2 regions of the Cupriavidus sp. SHE genome follow, and region 2 is predicted to be linked to the other one. Evidence: predicted binding sites of a transcription regulator. Region 2 holds the regulator's gene; the other holds the start of a gene.
The links. Region 2 encodes FNR, which switches genes on or off when oxygen is low (the NO sensors DNR and NnrR bind a similar motif). Its sites were predicted from a motif close to TTGATNNNNATCAA; they were not measured.
Positions count from the first base shown of each region.

Region 1: a site for FNR is predicted at 6,384-6,397, ahead of RN01_RS30675 (cyclic nucleotide-binding/CBS domain-containing protein). Genes of this name have one in related genera too.

Region 1 covers NZ_JWMB01000086.1:461-8,432, reverse strand. Annotated here, with positions in the region: gene RN01_RS30715 (alginate lyase family protein) at 1-199, opposite strand, end outside; gene RN01_RS30710 (SMP-30/gluconolactonase/LRE family protein) at 232-1,131, opposite strand; partial or broken gene RN01_RS30705 (NAD(P)-dependent oxidoreductase) at 1,134-1,370, opposite strand; gene RN01_RS30700 (IS6 family transposase) at 1,423-2,115, shown strand; gene RN01_RS30695 (ABC transporter ATP-binding protein) at 2,678-3,292, opposite strand; gene RN01_RS30690 (FtsX-like permease family protein) at 3,295-4,431, opposite strand; gene RN01_RS30685 (phosphoribosyltransferase) at 4,504-5,130, opposite strand; gene RN01_RS30680 (nitroreductase family protein) at 5,163-5,768, opposite strand; gene RN01_RS30675 (cyclic nucleotide-binding/CBS domain-containing protein) at 5,811-6,275, opposite strand; gene RN01_RS30670 (hypothetical protein) at 6,628-6,957, shown strand; gene RN01_RS30665 (helix-turn-helix domain-containing protein) at 7,029-7,814, shown strand; gene RN01_RS30660 (universal stress protein) at 7,824-7,972, shown strand, end outside.
Region 2 covers NZ_JWMB01000025.1:118,559-126,530, forward strand. Annotated here, with positions in the region: gene ccoP (cytochrome-c oxidase, cbb3-type subunit III) at 1-181, shown strand, start outside; gene ccoG (cytochrome c oxidase accessory protein CcoG) at 237-1,766, shown strand; gene RN01_RS14140 (membrane protein) at 1,780-2,016, shown strand; gene RN01_RS14145 (hypothetical protein) at 2,013-2,258, shown strand; gene fnr (fumarate/nitrate reduction transcriptional regulator Fnr) at 2,342-3,067, opposite strand; gene RN01_RS14155 (sulfite exporter TauE/SafE family protein) at 3,153-3,920, shown strand; gene scpB (SMC-Scp complex subunit ScpB) at 4,471-5,379, shown strand; gene rluB (23S rRNA pseudouridine(2605) synthase RluB) at 5,408-7,312, shown strand; gene rimP (ribosome maturation factor RimP) at 7,641-7,972, shown strand, end outside.

The sequences.
Region 1 (7,972 bases), on a different contig from region 2:
CACGCACGTTCGGGCCGCGCGCGAGATGCGCATCGGCATCGGCGAGCAGTTGGCGAGCGACGTCGGCCGGCACCCGGGATGCCAGCGACACCGCGCGCTCGAGCGGCGTCAACGCGAACGTCGCGGCAGACGATGCCGCTTCGGAGGCGCGCATGCCCACCAGCATCAAGGCGGGCGCCGCGGCGATTCCGCGCAGCATGCGGCGGCGCCGATCGGAAAAGTGACCGCCGATCACAGCACCCCCGCGTACTCTGGTTCCGGCAATCCGCACACGCCCGGGCGAAGTGCGAAGACGTGGCCGTCGTGCTCGCTGGCATCGACGGGCGGACGGATCGACGTGACAAACAGCGTGGCCAGGTCGGGTCCGCCAAACGCGCACATGGCAGGCTTCTTCGCGGGCACCGGAATGCTGCGGTCGAGCTTGCCTTCCGGCGTGAAGCGCAGCAACAGGCCGGCATCGTTGGCACAGATCCAGTAGCAACCTTCGGCATCGACGGCCGCGCCGTCGGGACGGCCCGCATGCTCGTGCAAATCGGCAAACACACGGCGGTTGCGTGGCACGCCAGTATCGATGTCGTAGTCAAACGCCCAGATCAGACGGCGCGACGGATGCGAGTCGGACAGGTACATGGTGCCGCCATCGGGAGACCACGCCAGACCGTTCTGCACGATCAGCCGATCGACCACCGGCCGCGACAGCACGCCATCGGCATCGTAGCGATAGAGCGCACCAGCCGGATTCGCGGCGGCCATGTCCTGCACCATCGTTCCCGCCCAGAAACGTCCCTGCCGATCGCAGCGTCCATCGTTGAAGCGCATGTTCGTCGCCGCGAACTCTGGTGCGACGAGCTTGCGCACCGATGCCGGCGCCGACAGGTTCACTGCGAACAGGCCAGTCTCCATGCCCGCGAGCACGGCGCCATTGCGGTCGAAGGCGATGCATGCGACCTTCTCCGGCAGCAGCCATTCCGTGCGCGCGCCTGACTCGGCGTGCAGGCGCACGATCCTCTGCGCCGGAATATCGACCCAGTACAGCGCGCCTTCCGCCGCGCGCCAGATCGGACTTTCACCGACGGCGTCGGGCGCCTGGTTCGGAGCGCCTACGCGCTCCACGTTGCAAGACGTCGACATGATCAGGCGTCCGGCTCCATCGGTCCGGCCAGCACAAACGGGCCACCCTGGAAGCGCTGGGTCGGATCATTGAGATCACGGGTCGGCGCGGAAACGGGGAACAGGTGCTCGAAGTCGATCGAACTATCCTCGGGCCTGAAGCCGAGGAACGCCGCCTTGGTATTGTCGACCCACTTGACGCGATTGTCCGACACGCCATAGACGATGGCGTGCCCGACGCGGTTAGTGGTTCTGTCGCACTAAGCCGCCGTTAGAATAGTCAGATCTCAAAAGCAGCAGGGTTGATCGGCCATGAATCCGGAAGTGGCGAAGGTCTTGAAGCGTTTGCACTTCCCGTTGGACGTGATGCTGACCTGCGTGCGATGGTACGTGGCCTACCCGCTGAGCCTGCGCCATCTCGAGCAGATGATGGCCGAGCGCGGCATCTCGGTTGACCACTCGACCGTGCACCGCTGGGCGCTCAAGCTACTGCCGGCACTGAACAAGATTTTCCGCCAGCGCAAGCGGCCGGTGGGCCAAAGCTGGCGCATGGACGAGACCTACATCCTGGTGCGCGGCCAGTGGAAGTACCTGTACCGGGCGGTCGACAAGGCGGGCCATACCATCGATTTTCTGCTGCGCGCCCAGCGCGACAAGGCTGCAGCGCGGCGTTTCTTCGAGAAGGCCATCGCCCAGCACGGCCAGCCTGAAACGGTCACCATCGACGGCAGTCCGACTAACCTGGCAGCCCTGCACGACATCAACGCAGAGCGGGAAGCGCCCATCGGCGTTCGGCAAGTCAAATACCTGAACAACATCGTCGAGCAGGACCATCGGGCCATCAAGCGCCTGACTCGGCCGATGCTGGGGTTCAAGGACTTTCGCTGTGCGCGTATCCTGCTGGGCGGCATCGAATTGATGCATATGCTTGCCAAGGGGCAGATGCAACGCCTTGAAGGGAGCAGTCCCTCCGCAGCAGAGCAATTCTATTCCCTGGCAGCATAAGCCTCAGCGCCTCAGCTGCTCTTCACGTCCTCCCTCGCTTACTGCGACAGAACCCGGTTGAGACACCAACGAGTAGCACGCCGCCGCCCAATGACCGCTATCGGGCAACGCCCCATTTGCGCGCTACTGGCCTGTCTCGGCCCGCCGCCTATCCAGGCAAAGACTTTCTGACGCGGAAGGCGGCTACCGACCCATCTCGGACGATGGCGAGGTGGAATTTGAATGTCCGCGTCAGCTACATGAGCGGTCGTTCGTTCATGGGACACACGCATGTAGCTTGCCGAAGCCAGACATCGGCAATTGCGATGAGGTTAGCGAGTTGACAAAGTGCTGCGGCGGGTGCCATCTGGCGCCAGCGAAACCGATACCACAGCACCTGGATTGCCTTCGACATGGCCGCCGAAGACTCTGTTCATGCTGACCGGAGACACAGTCAAGGCGATTTGGGCTCACAACGGGGCTGGGGCAAAGGTCTGCAGGTGGAAGCCGAAGGGACGGCAAAAAAAAAGCCGCGGGCCAGAGGAGGTCGCGGCAGAACGAACATTGACTCAACGTGCAGCATTCATTGGGAAGGATGGCATTTGCCCGTGACGTGCGCATCATCCAAATAGACTACTTGGGCCATGATCATGCGACCGGTTTCGCCATCGAGCGAGGCGGTGGGTTCATCCAGGATCAGGATGTCGGGCTGGCTGACGATGGCCCGTGCGATGGCGACACGCTGCTGCTCGCCACCGCTGAGCTTGACCGGCGGCAGTTGTGCCCGGTTTTCCAGCCCGACGATCCGGAGATACTTCCGCGCCTCCGCCTGCGCCTCATGCCAGTCATACCGGCGCAGGACCAGCGGAATGGCAACGTTCTCCAGTGTCGTCAGGCGCGGAAACAGGTGATAGTCCTGGAACACGAACCCGATCTTGGCCAGCCGAAAGGCAGCCAGTTCGTCGTCATCGAGGTGCCAGACATCGACGCCGTCGATGATCACGCGCCCATCGTCGGGGCGCAGGATGCCTGAAATGACGCTCAGGAGCGTGGTCTTGCCGCTTCCGGACGGTCCGACGATAAACAGCATCTCACCAAAATACGCATCAAAACTGACATTGCGCAGCGCATGGGTGCGGGCCTCGCCCTCGCCAAACCATTTTTCGATGCCATGTGCGGAGATCGCAACGTCCGACATGATCACCCCCGGAAGATGTCGAACGGGTCGATGCGCAACACCTTGCGCACACCGATATAGCCGGAGAACCCGGCAATCACGATCACCATGGCCAGCGCCAGCCCCAGGTTGTAGAAGGTGATCACCGCGGCGTAGTCGGGGATCTTCAGCCGCGCCAGCGCAATCAGGATCGCGCACAGGCCGATGCCCAGTCCGTATCCCGTCAACGCCACGAATGTCGCCTGGAACAGGATCATCGTCACCAGCTCGTGCCCCTTGGCACCGATCGCCTTGAGCGCACCGAACTTGTCCAGGTTCTCCACGATGAACGTGTAGAAGGTCTGCCCGGAGATCGACAGGCCGACAATGAAGCTGATGACGGTCATCAGCAGGATGTTGGTACCCAGTCCCGCCTGGTACTTGTAGAAGTCCGAAATCCGTGCGACGAACTGCTCCTTCGTCAGCGCCAGGTAGCCGAGTCGGTTCACCGCGCGCTGGATGCGCACGGTGTCCGCCGGGGATTTCGGTTCCACCAAGATGTACGAGATCGTGTAGCGAGTGGTCGGCAGGTACTGGATTGCACGCTGGTAGGTCGTGTAAAGCGTCGGGATGCCAAACAGCCCGCTGGTCGACACCTCGGCAATGCCGACAATCACGCCACGATGGTCGTTGATCTCGAAATCCGTGCCGACGCCGGGATTCTCCAGCTTCGAATACTCGGCGTCTTTGACGACCAGAAAGGCGTTTTCGGCAAACAGGTCCTCGATGCTGCCCCGAATGACGCTGGGCCGGCCGAACAGGCTGGTGTCATCGATGCCGATCACGGTGACGGGCTGATAGGTACCGCTCCGGAGCCGCACGAGCGCCCCGCCCGAGTACAGCGGCACCGCAAAACGCACGCCGTCGATGCTGCGTACGGCGTCGAGCACGTAGTCCGGCATGCCGATCGTATTGGCAACCGTGTTGACAGCCGGGTCCATGATCCAGATGCTGGCGCCGATGTTGAACACCGTTGACGACGAGCGGTTCAGTACGCCCGCGAACAGCGAAGTCATCTCGATCATCAGGAACACCGAGAACGTAAGGCCCACCAGCAAACCGCTGAACTTGGCGCGATCGTTGACCAGGAGCTTGTAGGCCAGCAGCAGGATGCCCGCGATACCTGTGAGCGTTCGGGATTCACCGGCGGCCGCATGCGGGGGATTGGAGTCTTCGGACGACACGTTCCACCTTCAATGGGGGTTCAGGCAGGCAATCACCTGCTCGTCCTCGACCTGCGGAAACGTCCGGTAGAACTCGCCAACTGCCCTGAAATGCCTCGGCAATTCGAGGCACACCACCTCATCCGCGTATTGGTCCAGGCGCCGCAGTGTCTCCGGTGGCGCCACCGGCACCGCGCACACCAGGCGCGAGGGCCTCTGTTCACGGATCGCGTGCAAGGCGGCAATCATCGACGCGCCCGTCGCCAGGCCGTCGTCCACCACGATGACCAGCCGTCCTGCAGCACTGACCGGCTCGCGGCCCGGCGTATACTTGGCCCGGCGACGGCGCAGCAATTCCAGTTGGGCGGTGCGCTCGCAGTCCAGGTACAGACTGTCCGCACCGGCCATATCCGCATGCAGGGCGAGGTACGTCCATCCGCTTTCATCCACTGCGCCGACGGCGAACTCGGGGTTGCCAGGCGCGCCAAGCTTGCGCACCAGCACGACGTCAAGATCGCCACCGAGGGCGCGGGCAATGATGACGCCCATCGGCACCGCGCCGCGCGGTATGGCCAGCACAAGCGGATGCTTGCCCGCATAGTGTTTGAGCGCGCTGGCCAGTTGCCTGGCAGCGTCGGCCCTGTCGGTAAATGGCATGACGCTCCCTTGTTCCGGTACGTTGCCCGGCATTAGCCCGAATGGCCAACGCTCTGGGCCAGGGCAACCCGCTGGTCCGCATCGAGCCGCATTGCCACGGCCAGCGCCCGGCGGTCCAGCAGTCCCCGCGCGACCGTGACCAGGCCAAACGCGGCGCGAAACAGATAGACGTTCTGGCTGATGAAACCCGTATCCAGCGCCGTATAGAACTGCCGCAATGGCTTGTCCGTCTCGTCAAGCTTCGATAGCCGGCTCACATAGACGATGTTCAAGGGCGCGCCCGCGACAAAGTCCTGCAACCCTGTGGCTGCACGCAGGTCTTCTCCGACCACCAGCCTGAGCCGCCAGTCAGCCGGCTCCAGTACATAGAGCCCGTCCGGCATGGCGAGGTAAAGTTCGATTTCCTGCCAGTTGCGGGCCGATGGCGCGGTGCGATGACCGGTATCGGGCCGGTTGACGCCGAATGCGGCCCACAGCAGGGTGGACAGCGTCACGGTATCCAGGGGCGTCGGCGCGAAGGTCCTGGCGGAGCGCCTCTGATGCAACGCTCCCAGCAGCGACATTCCGCCGTCGGTCATGGGGGCAGGCAGCTTCAGATACTCCACGCCGGAATCCGAGGAAACGATTGGATGTGTCACGGCGGTCTCCAGTCAGAGTGGCTCAGCAGGGGGCACGCCGGGTCAAACGCGAAGCGGCGACTGCGCATGGCCGGTGCGCTCCCGCTCCTGTTCATTGCGGACCAGTGTGGCAAGCATCCCCCAGTCCGCTGCCATCGCACCAAGAATGTCGTCCATCGATATCACGCCGGCCACCGCGTCCCCGTCGAGCACGCCCAGCCGACGCAAGCCATGCGACAGCATCAACTGCATGGCGTCATGTACGGTCGCCTGTCGTGCGATGGTAACCAGCCCCGGTGTCATCACGTCCGCGATGGCCGTCCGGCCAGGATCGGTGACGGCCGCGGTGGCCTGGAGCACGATGTCCCGATCCGTCAGCATACCGACCACGCGCTCGCCCGCAGGCGCAGGCTCCGTCACAATCAGCGCGCCCACATGCTTGTCCCGCATCTGCACCGCTGCCTCCTGCATTGTGCAGGAAAGAGGGATATGCACCGCCTCCCGGGAAAACACTTCATCGACCTTCATCTCGATCTCCTTTAAGTAGGACGCGAGCCCATCCGGGACGCCCAACCGATGTCGGGCGAAACGCTCGGAGTGATGGTCTTCAGCTTGGCACTCACCTAGGCCCCCAGGTTGTTCTGTATCAAGGCAACGATGCATCGGGAGAGCGGGCAGGCATGGCCTCCCGGAACCCCACGCGACCGTCAGGGAAGACTGACAGAGCGGCCTCCAGCCCTGACGAGACTCTCAGCGCCGCCTGCTTTCGCAAGGACTGGGCGACCACGATACTGAACCCATGACGCTATGCACCGAAACTACCAGCCTTACCGTGTATCTGATTGAACGAACGCCGGCTGTCCGGACGCGGCAGCTGCAGATGCTGAAGACCCTTGACGGCCTGTGCGTGACGGGCGCGGGGACCGATGCGGAAGCCGATGTGCCTCAACTCATGGCACTGCGCCCGGATGTCGTGCTGATCGGCCTGAACGCTTTGGAAGGCGATTCCCTGATGCGGATTCGCTCGCTGGCTGGGGCATTGCCGGAAAGCACGCTGATCGTGCTCGCCAACGAAGGGACGCCACAGATGCGTCGCGCGTGTCTGCTGGCGGGAGGCAAGTACTGCTTTGACAAGACTCTCGAGGTTGTGGAACTGCGCGCCCTGCTGCTGACGATGGCGGATGCGGTTCTGCAAAGACGGGAGCTGTAACCGGCGGGGCAAGCGCGCTTCAGACGTGCGAACCCGCAGTACGCCAGCCGGCCGCTGGCAAGGAGACAATGATGTTCGAAGCTGGTCTATCCACATCGGCTGCACTGACGGTCGATGACGCCCCCCTGACTCAGACGGCGCATTCGCGCCCTATCCCGGGCAAGCCGGCGGCGGCCACCGCCCAATGCTCCACCTGCATGCTGCGGCACCTTTGCATGGCATCCAACCTGGATCAGACAGATGTCGAGCGCTTGGGCGCGGCCGTGCGCAACTGGCGCAAGGTGAAGCAGGGCCAATTGCTCTACAGCACCGGAGACCTGTTCCAGAACATCTATGCCTTGCGCTCAGGTTCGTTCAAGACCGTCGTGGCACATCAGAGCGGGCGGGAGTATGTATCTGGCTTCTTCCTGCCCGGCGAAACCCTTGGCCTGGACGGCATTGCCACGGAATCGCATACCTGCGATGCGATCGCCCTCGAGGACAGCACCGTGTGCGTGATTCCGTTCCACCTCCTGGAGGCGCTTTGCCGGGAGATCAAGTCCCTGCAGCAGCACGTTCACCGGATCATGAGTGCTGAGATCGTTCGGGAGACTGGACAGATGGTGCTGCTCGGCAACCTGACCGCCGAGCAGCGCGTTGCCTCCTTCCTCCTCAACGTGTCGGACCGGCTCGGGCGCCGCGGGTACTCGCCGCTGGACTTCAGTTTGCGCATGACCAGGGAGGACATTGGCAGCCACCTGGGCATCACACTGGAAACGGTCAGCCGCACCTTGTCCCGCCTCCAGCAGGAAGGCCTCATCCGCGTCAATGGCAAGCAGATCACCCTGTTGGACCGGGAGGCACTTGACGCGCGCTGAGCCCGATCATTGCCTCGTCACCATCAAAAAGACATCAAGAGGACGTCAACCATGCATCAACATGTTCTTGTTGCCATCGACGATAGCCCGTGCGCGCGCCGCGCCCTGAGTGAAGCGATCAGCCTGGCCAGCGCGTGTCACGCGGAACTCGAGATCCT
Region 2 (7,972 bases):
GCCGAACCTGACCGACAACACGTGGTTGTACGGCAGCTCGGAAGCGACGATCGTCGATGCAATTCTTAAGGGACATAACGGTCATATGCCGGCGCATGAGGAGATTCTGACGCCTGAGCGCATCCGCATGCTGACCGCATATGTATGGGGACTCTCGAATACGGGAGGCGCTGCAAAATGACTAACTGCCCCGGGGCCGGGCGGCGTGCCGCCCACCGGGGCGTGAGGGCAACACGATGAGCGCGCCCCTTAACGCCCCCGATCACTCGGACGATCACGCCTCGAACGATCCGTCTGCAAGCCAGTCGTCGAGCGATCGTAACGGCAACACTTGGCGTCCCGCGCCGCCCCCCAAAGGGGCAGAGACCACCGAGGAAGCGCTGTATGAGGTCCGCCGCAAGATCTATCCGCGCTCGACCTCTGGCGCGTTTTCGAGCTGGCGCGTGTGGCTGGTCATCCTGACGCAGTTGATTTACTACGGAACACCCTGGCTGCAGTGGAATGATCGCCAGGCCGTGCTGTTCGATCTCGGTGCGCGCAAGTTCTACATCTTCGGTCTCGTGCTGTGGCCGCAGGATGTGATCTATCTTGCCGTGCTGCTGGTCATTTCTGCGCTATCGCTATTCCTGTTCACAGCCATCGCCGGACGCCTGTTCTGCGGCTACGCCTGTCCCCAGACGGTCTACACAGAAATATTCATGTGGATCGAGCGACATGTCGAAGGGGATCGCATCGCGCGGATCCGACTTGACGGCGATCCCTGGAGCCTGCGCAAGCTGCGAATCAAGGCGACCAAGCATGTGCTCTGGGTGCTGATCGCACTGTGGACGGGCTTCACGTTTATTGGATATTTCGCGCCGATTCGGGAGCTTGGTAGCGAGGTCCTGCATTTCACGCTCGGACCCTGGCAGAGTTTCTGGATGCTGTTCTACGCGTTTGCGACCTGGGGCAACGCCGGATTCATGCGCGAGCAGGTGTGCAAGTACATGTGCCCCTATGCGCGTTTCCAGAGCGTGATGGTCGACCGCGATACCTATGTCGTGACCTATGACGTGGGTCGTGGAGAGCCGCGTGGTAGCCGTTCCCGCAAGACCGATCGCCATGCTGCTGGCATTGGCGATTGCGTGAATTGCAGTATCTGCGTGCAGGTGTGTCCGACCGGTATCGATATTCGTGATGGCCTCCAGTACGAGTGCATCGGTTGCGGCGCCTGTATCGACGCGTGCAATTTGGTCATGGACAAGATGGAGTACCCGCGCGGACTGATCCGATACACGTCGGAAAATGCGATGCGCAAGTCCCTGTCGACATCCGACGCGCGCAAGCGGCTGCTGCGACCACGCACGATCATCTATACGCTGATCTGGTTGGTTCTGGCGGCGGGCTTCGTCGCGTCGCTGGCAGTGCGCTCGCCGATCAAGGTCGACATCATTCGGGATCGCGGCGCGCTGGGCCGGGAAGTGGAGGGTCGCTGGATCGAGAACGTCTATCGGCTCCAGGTGATCAACACCACGGAAGCGCCGATGCGGATTCGCGTGGAGGCTGAAGGCGATGACCTGACTGGACTGACGGTCGAGTATGATAAGTCCGCCGAGGCCATGCAGCCAACGTCCAACCGGTTGTTGCCGATTCGCATTCGCGTGCCGATCGACGATGCCAAGGAAGGCACGCATAAGATCAACGTAACGGTGACGGCGGAGGGCGAGGACGGCCGAGACGCGCATATCAGGCAATCCACGAGTTTCATTGTTCCCCGCAATCTGTGATGCTGAGGGTGAAATGGCAGCAAACAAGGAGAGCGCAATGACATCCCAACAGTCCAAGCCCTGGTACAGGGAACCGTGGCCGTGGCTTTTGATGAGCGGTCCGTTGCTTGCAATTATTGGCTGCGGCGTGACCATCTGGCTCGCCAACACGCATCCGGATTTGCCGGTTTCCGGCGTGGAGCGTCATGGCCTGGTCGTAGAGAAAACGGGGGCGGAGCATGTGGCGTCGCCGGCTGCGAGGCGCCCATGAGACTCCGCTGGCTGATGTGGGTACTTTGGCCGGCGTTTCTGATGGGCGGAGCGGCCACCGCCACCGTATTTTCGGTCGTTGATCCGGGCGATCTCACGTTCTTCGGGCACCAGGTGGAAGCGTCTCGTGAGGCGGTCTACACGATTGGCTTCCTGGTGGCGTGGTTGTTTTGCGCGTTGTCCAGCGGGCTGACGCTATACACCATGCCAACCAAGCTCGAGGAGACCGACGAACTCGAGTAATGGATCGAGTGCAGGTAGAAAGCAAAACGGCCGCACCGGGCGCTGAGTTCCCGGTGCGGCCGTTTTCCAGGCTAGGAGGTTCGTTAGCAGTTTCGGCTATAGACCTGCCTGATGCCTTCCATGTCCACGAGTTTCACGTGTCGTTGGCGAATCTGAATCAGGCCGGCTTCGGCGAATCGAGAGAAGAGCCGACTCACGGTTTCGAGCTTGAGGCCAAGGTAGCTGCCGATTTCTTCGCGGCTCATCCGCAGCACGAACTCGCTCGACGAGTAGCCGCGCATCGACAGGCGCTCCGACATGTTGACGAGAAATGCTGCCAGGCGCTCTTCGGCACGCATCGAGCCAAGAGTGATCAGCATGATCTGGTCCTGCGAGATTTCCTTGCTCATCAGTCGCAGGAACTGCTGCTGGAGAGAAGGCAAGGTGCCGGACAGCGATTGCAGGTCATCAAATCGTACGACGCAGACCTCGGTGTCCTCGAGCGCGGTGGCATCGGACGCATGCTGCATCTCGCCGAGGCCGTCGAGCCCGACGACTTCACCGGGCAAATGGAAGCCGGTGATTTGCGTGCGTCCGTCCTCCATGGTCACGTGGGTCTTCAATGTGCCAAAGCGGATCGCATAGACTGCGGTAAGCGGTTCGCCCATGCGATAGAGCGTTTCGCCCTTGTGAACACGAACGCGTTCCTGTACGAGCGTGTCCATCTTTGCGAGGTCCTGTTGCGACATGCCCACGGGAAGGCAAAGCTGGCCCATGGCGCAAGTGGAGCAACGCGGAGACATCTCGGTGACGGGAATGGAGGTAAGCAATTGATGGTGCTCGCATGAATGCGCTTGCGATGGAGGCGCGATGCAGGCATTTTACAGCTTGATGTGACGCAGAAGCGAGGAACAGTTGCCATTTGGTGTGCTTTTCAGTGTCTTTACACTTGCATTGCTTGGCGGCGTGCATTGCGCAGCCATGTGTGGAGGAATTGCCATTGCTGTCGAGCAACGGCAGTCCGGGGGCGCTGTCGCGGTCGTTAACGTCGTGCATCGCTCGCGGTTTCACTGGTGGCTGGAACTGCTGGTCATGCACGCCGGGCGTCTCACGACCTATGTGCTGCTTGGGGCGCTGATGGGGGCGGTGGGCGCGACAGTCTGGAAGCAGGACTACCTGCCAGTGCAGCGCTGGCTCTACGGTGCAGGCAGCCTGTTGCTCGTTCTGACCGGGGTGTGGTTGTTGCGCGGCCGCGTCATGCGGGCAACATGGCTCGAGCGGTTGGCGGCGCGGGCGGCCTCATATGTCGTTCAGGGCGTCGCGTCGCTGGGTATGCAGATGCCGCTACGCTTGCGTCGGCACGCGCCCATCATGCGGCGCTATGGGATGGGGCTGGCCTGGGGGCTGGTGCCTTGCGGTATGGTGTATGGCGCACTCGCGCTCGCCCTGTTGGCTGGTAATGCGCCGTCTGGGGCACTTGTCATGACGGCCTTTGGCATCGGGACGCTGCCGAACCTGCTGGTGATCTCGGGTTTGTCGGGCTACCTGCGGCAACTGTCGCGCCGCCCCAGCGTGCGAGTGGGCGCCGCGCTTATTGTGATCAGTTTTGGGGCGCTGGGTGTCGCACGCGCCGTCTGGCTGCCCGATACGTTGGCCAATCACGGCTTCTGCGTCGTGTTCTAGACTTTTTTGCTGGTTGCAGGGCGGGGCTGGAATGCCATACAATCGCGAAACCACGGTATCGCGCTCCGATGCGCTCGTGGCGTCGCCGGGGCTGCATTCCCGATCTGGGGTGTGTGCCCAGGGGGTCTGGGCAGGTCTGGCTTGCCAGGATCGTCCCCACAGTTCATCCGGTTCAGAAGATCTGGTTCCAAAGTCCGATGGGGCTGTGTGGAGAGGTGGCGCCGGTGCCAGGCGAAGTTGCCTGGGCCGATATCGATTGTTTCTTGCCGCCTTGGCGATCTGATTGTCCAGGTGAATGTCCACCCCAAAAGGGAGAGGGTGCGACGCAAGAGGTCCGTTGACTGGCGCAGTCTGTCAGCCCCGGACGATCTCCTGCCGGAACGACCCGGCAATTCGATGCAAAGAAAATGAGGTGCACGGCTGCGCTGCGAAAAGCTGCGAGTTAGCTGCGCGATGAGATGGCGGTGGCTCAGGCCTCGCTGTATCTGCAATCTCCAGTGCTTCAGGATTCGTCCAGAAGCAGGTGCAAAGACAGGCTGCACACAATCACATGAATACCCAAGAGGCGAAGATCGTCCTCGAGACCGCGCTGATCTGTGCGCAGGAGCCGTTGCGCGTTGGTGATCTGCGACGGTTGTTCGCCGACGACGTCGGTGCCGACACCATCCGGGTTCTGCTCGAAGAGCTGCGCAACGACTGGCAGCAGCGCGGGGTAGAGCTCGTGGCCCTGGCCAGCGGCTGGCGGTTCCAGAGCCGTCCCGAGATGCGCGAGTTTCTTGACCGGCTCAATCCGGAGAAGCCGCCGAAGTACTCGCGTGCCGTGATGGAAACGCTAGCGATCATCGCGTATCGGCAGCCGGTGACGCGCGGTGACATCGAAGAGATCCGGGGCGTGACGGTCAGCACGGAAGTGGTCAAGAAGCTTGAGGACCGGGACTGGATCGAAGTCATCGGTCACAGGGACGTGCCTGGCCGCCCCGCGTTGTACGCAACGACCAAGGCATTTCTGGATGACCTCGGTCTGCGCTCGCTGGATGAGTTACCGCCGCTCGAGGATGCCCAGGCCCAGGCCCAGGCGGCTCTGCTGGATCAGCAGGCCATCGATTTCGAGGCGGTCGCGACGGCGAATCCGCCTGCTGGTGACGAGGAGGCCTTTTCGGAGGCTGCCGTTGAGGTGGCTGAGGCGGGCGAGCCGGCAGTTGAGTCGTTGTCGGTCGAGCCGCAATCCGAAGATCTGTCCGGTGGCGCGAGCGATGCCGCCGGCAATGAAAACGAACAGAACGACAGCGTCGCGCAGTTGCCCGAGGGTGATGGGCATGACGATGACGCGCCGGTGGCCCAGGCCAACGGATTCCATGTGGACACAGAGTCTTCCTCGCAGGAAGACGCCGCAGTTCCGGCTCGCGACGGTGATATGCCGCTGACGACCGAGGACGACGACGAGCGTGTGTCCAACTGAACAACATGCAACATCGATAGTGAATACTTTGTCTGATTCCGCTGACCAAGACGTCCGCCAGCCGGACGTGCCGGGCGACACCGGCGCTGCCCCCGAGGGTAACGGCGCCGAAGGCGCGCCCCGCCGCAAGGGGCTGCGCCGCGGCCTGCGCAATCTAGTGGCTTCCCGTCGCCAGGCGGGGCAGGACCGCGATGGCCGGGAAACGGGGCGCGACGATGTCGAGCCCTCGTCGACTGGCGAAAGCGGCGATGCTTCGACGCCCGCCGCCCCCGCGCGTGGCCGCGGGCGTCGCAAGCCGGCGCCGGCCGCCGATACGCAGGCAGTTGCTGGTGCCGAGGAGGCGGGTGGCGACGCGCAAGCTGGCCAGCCGCGATCGGATCAGCCCGCGCAGGGGGCTCGCAAGCGCCGTCAGCAGCCGCAACGCAAGGCGGCGCTGGTTGATGGCGACAACAAGCCAGCCTCGCAACAGCCGGGTCGCCGCAACAAGGGTGGTCAGCGCAAGGGCCAACAGCCTGGTGGCAAGCCGGGCGCTGACAGGGGTGACCAGCGTGTCGAGCAGCGCCAGGGCGACAAGCCCGGGCGACAAGCCGGCAAGGGCGGCGCGAAGACCGCTGCCGGTGGCGAGGATCTGTTCCGTTTCGTGATTTCCGAGCAGTTCGATCAGGAAGACACGATCGTGCCGCGCACCAAGGCCAAGCCGGTGCGCGAACTGTCCGCAGACGACGACGCACCCAAGCTGCACAAGGTGCTGGCGGAGGGTGGACTTGGTTCACGCCGCGAGATGGAAGAACTGATCCTGCAGGGGCGTGTGTCGGTCAATGGCCTGCCTGCCCATATCGGCCAGCGTATTCTGCCGACCGACCAGGTCCGCGTGAACGGCAAGCTGATTCACCGCAGGGTGACAACCAAGCCTCCACGGGTGCTGCTCTATCACAAGCCTTCCGGCGAGATCGTCAGCCAGTCGGATCCAGAAGGCCGTCCGACCGTTTTCGACAGTCTCCCGCGCATCAAGAACGGCAAGTGGGTCGCGGTCGGTCGCCTCGACTTCAATACCGAAGGGCTGCTGATTTTCACCACGTCGGGTGATATCGCGAACCGTTTCATGCACCCGCGCTATGGCGTGGAGCGCGAGTACGCAGTGCGCACGCTGGGCGAACTGGCCGAAGCCGATCGTCAGCGGCTGCTGCATGGCATTCAGCTCGATGATGGCGAGGCAAACTTCCTGCGGATCGCCGATGGCGGTGGCGAGGGCGTGAACCAGTGGTATCACGTGGCGCTGACCGAAGGCCGTAACCGCGAAGTGCGTCGCATGTTCGAGGCCGTCGGTCTGACCGTGTCGCGCCTGATCCGCACGCGTTATGGTCAGTTCCTGCTGCCGCGCGGCTTGAAGCGCGGTCGCTGGCAGGAATTGGACCCGACGGATGTGCGCGGCCTGATGGCCAACATTGGACTGAAGGCGCCGTCCAAGGAAGCCCAGAGCGGCGGCAAGGGTGTGACGAAGGTCGGCGGCCGCAAGCAGCGCGAAGAAGCAGCGCTGGCGGGCATGCCGATGCACACCGGCATGGATGGTCTGCCGCGCTACGAGAAGAGCGGTGGCCGGGGTGGTAATGCCGGGGGCGCGGGCCGTGGTCAGCCTGATCCGATGCAGACCTCGATGGGATACATTCCGTCCGGCCCTGCGCCGCTGACGTCGCATACGACCAAGTTTGGCGGCGGGATCGGCGGCGGCCTGCGGGGCCCTGGCGCCGGTGGTGGTCGCGGCGGCGTGCGGGGCGGCAAGGCCGGAAACGCTGGCAATGCGGGCAATGCGGGCAACGCAGGTGGCAATCGCCAGCGTCGCGGCGGTGGCGAGGTCAATGGAAATGTAATGCCAAAGGCAGCCAAGGGTGCGGGAGGCGGTAGTCGCCGTCCGCGCGGCCGAGGTCAGCGTTGATTGACGGATCGGGCGGTGCCGGTAATGGTCGGCAATCGCCCCGATCCGGAGCGGAACCTCGGAGGCTTTTGCCTTTTGGACATAATCCGCGTATAATCAAAGTCTATTCAAAAGTATCATCCTCGGCGAGGATGGGCGAATGATGGGCATTGCGCCCATTTTTTTTTGGTTCGCCCGTTTGCACTTGCGGCTGGTTTTCGTCACATGGCGGGCCGGCAGGATGATTGGGCAGGCAGGACGGTTTGCAGGTCGCGTCGAGCATCAATTCCGAGCGTATTGCGTTGTCCGGTGTCTGCCACAGTATTGAAGGCCACTACTCGGGATTACAGTGCATCTGGCAGATTTGATCGAAACCACCCTTATCGGCATGGGCTACGAGTTGGTTGAGCTTGAGCGTGCCCCGGCCGGACTTCTGCGTGTCTACATCGATCAGCCTGAAACTGGCATCGTCATTGAGGATTGCGAGAAAGTCAGTCGCCAGCTCACTCACGTGCTCACTGTGGAGAACGTTGATTACGAGCGCCTCGAAGTGTCGTCGCCAGGCCTGGACCGGCCGCTGAAGAAGTTGGCCGATTACGTTCGCTTTGCCGGTGCTGAGGTCAGGGTTACGCTGCGCCTGCCGGTCAATGGCCAGAAGAATTTCGTGGGCATCCTGTGTGA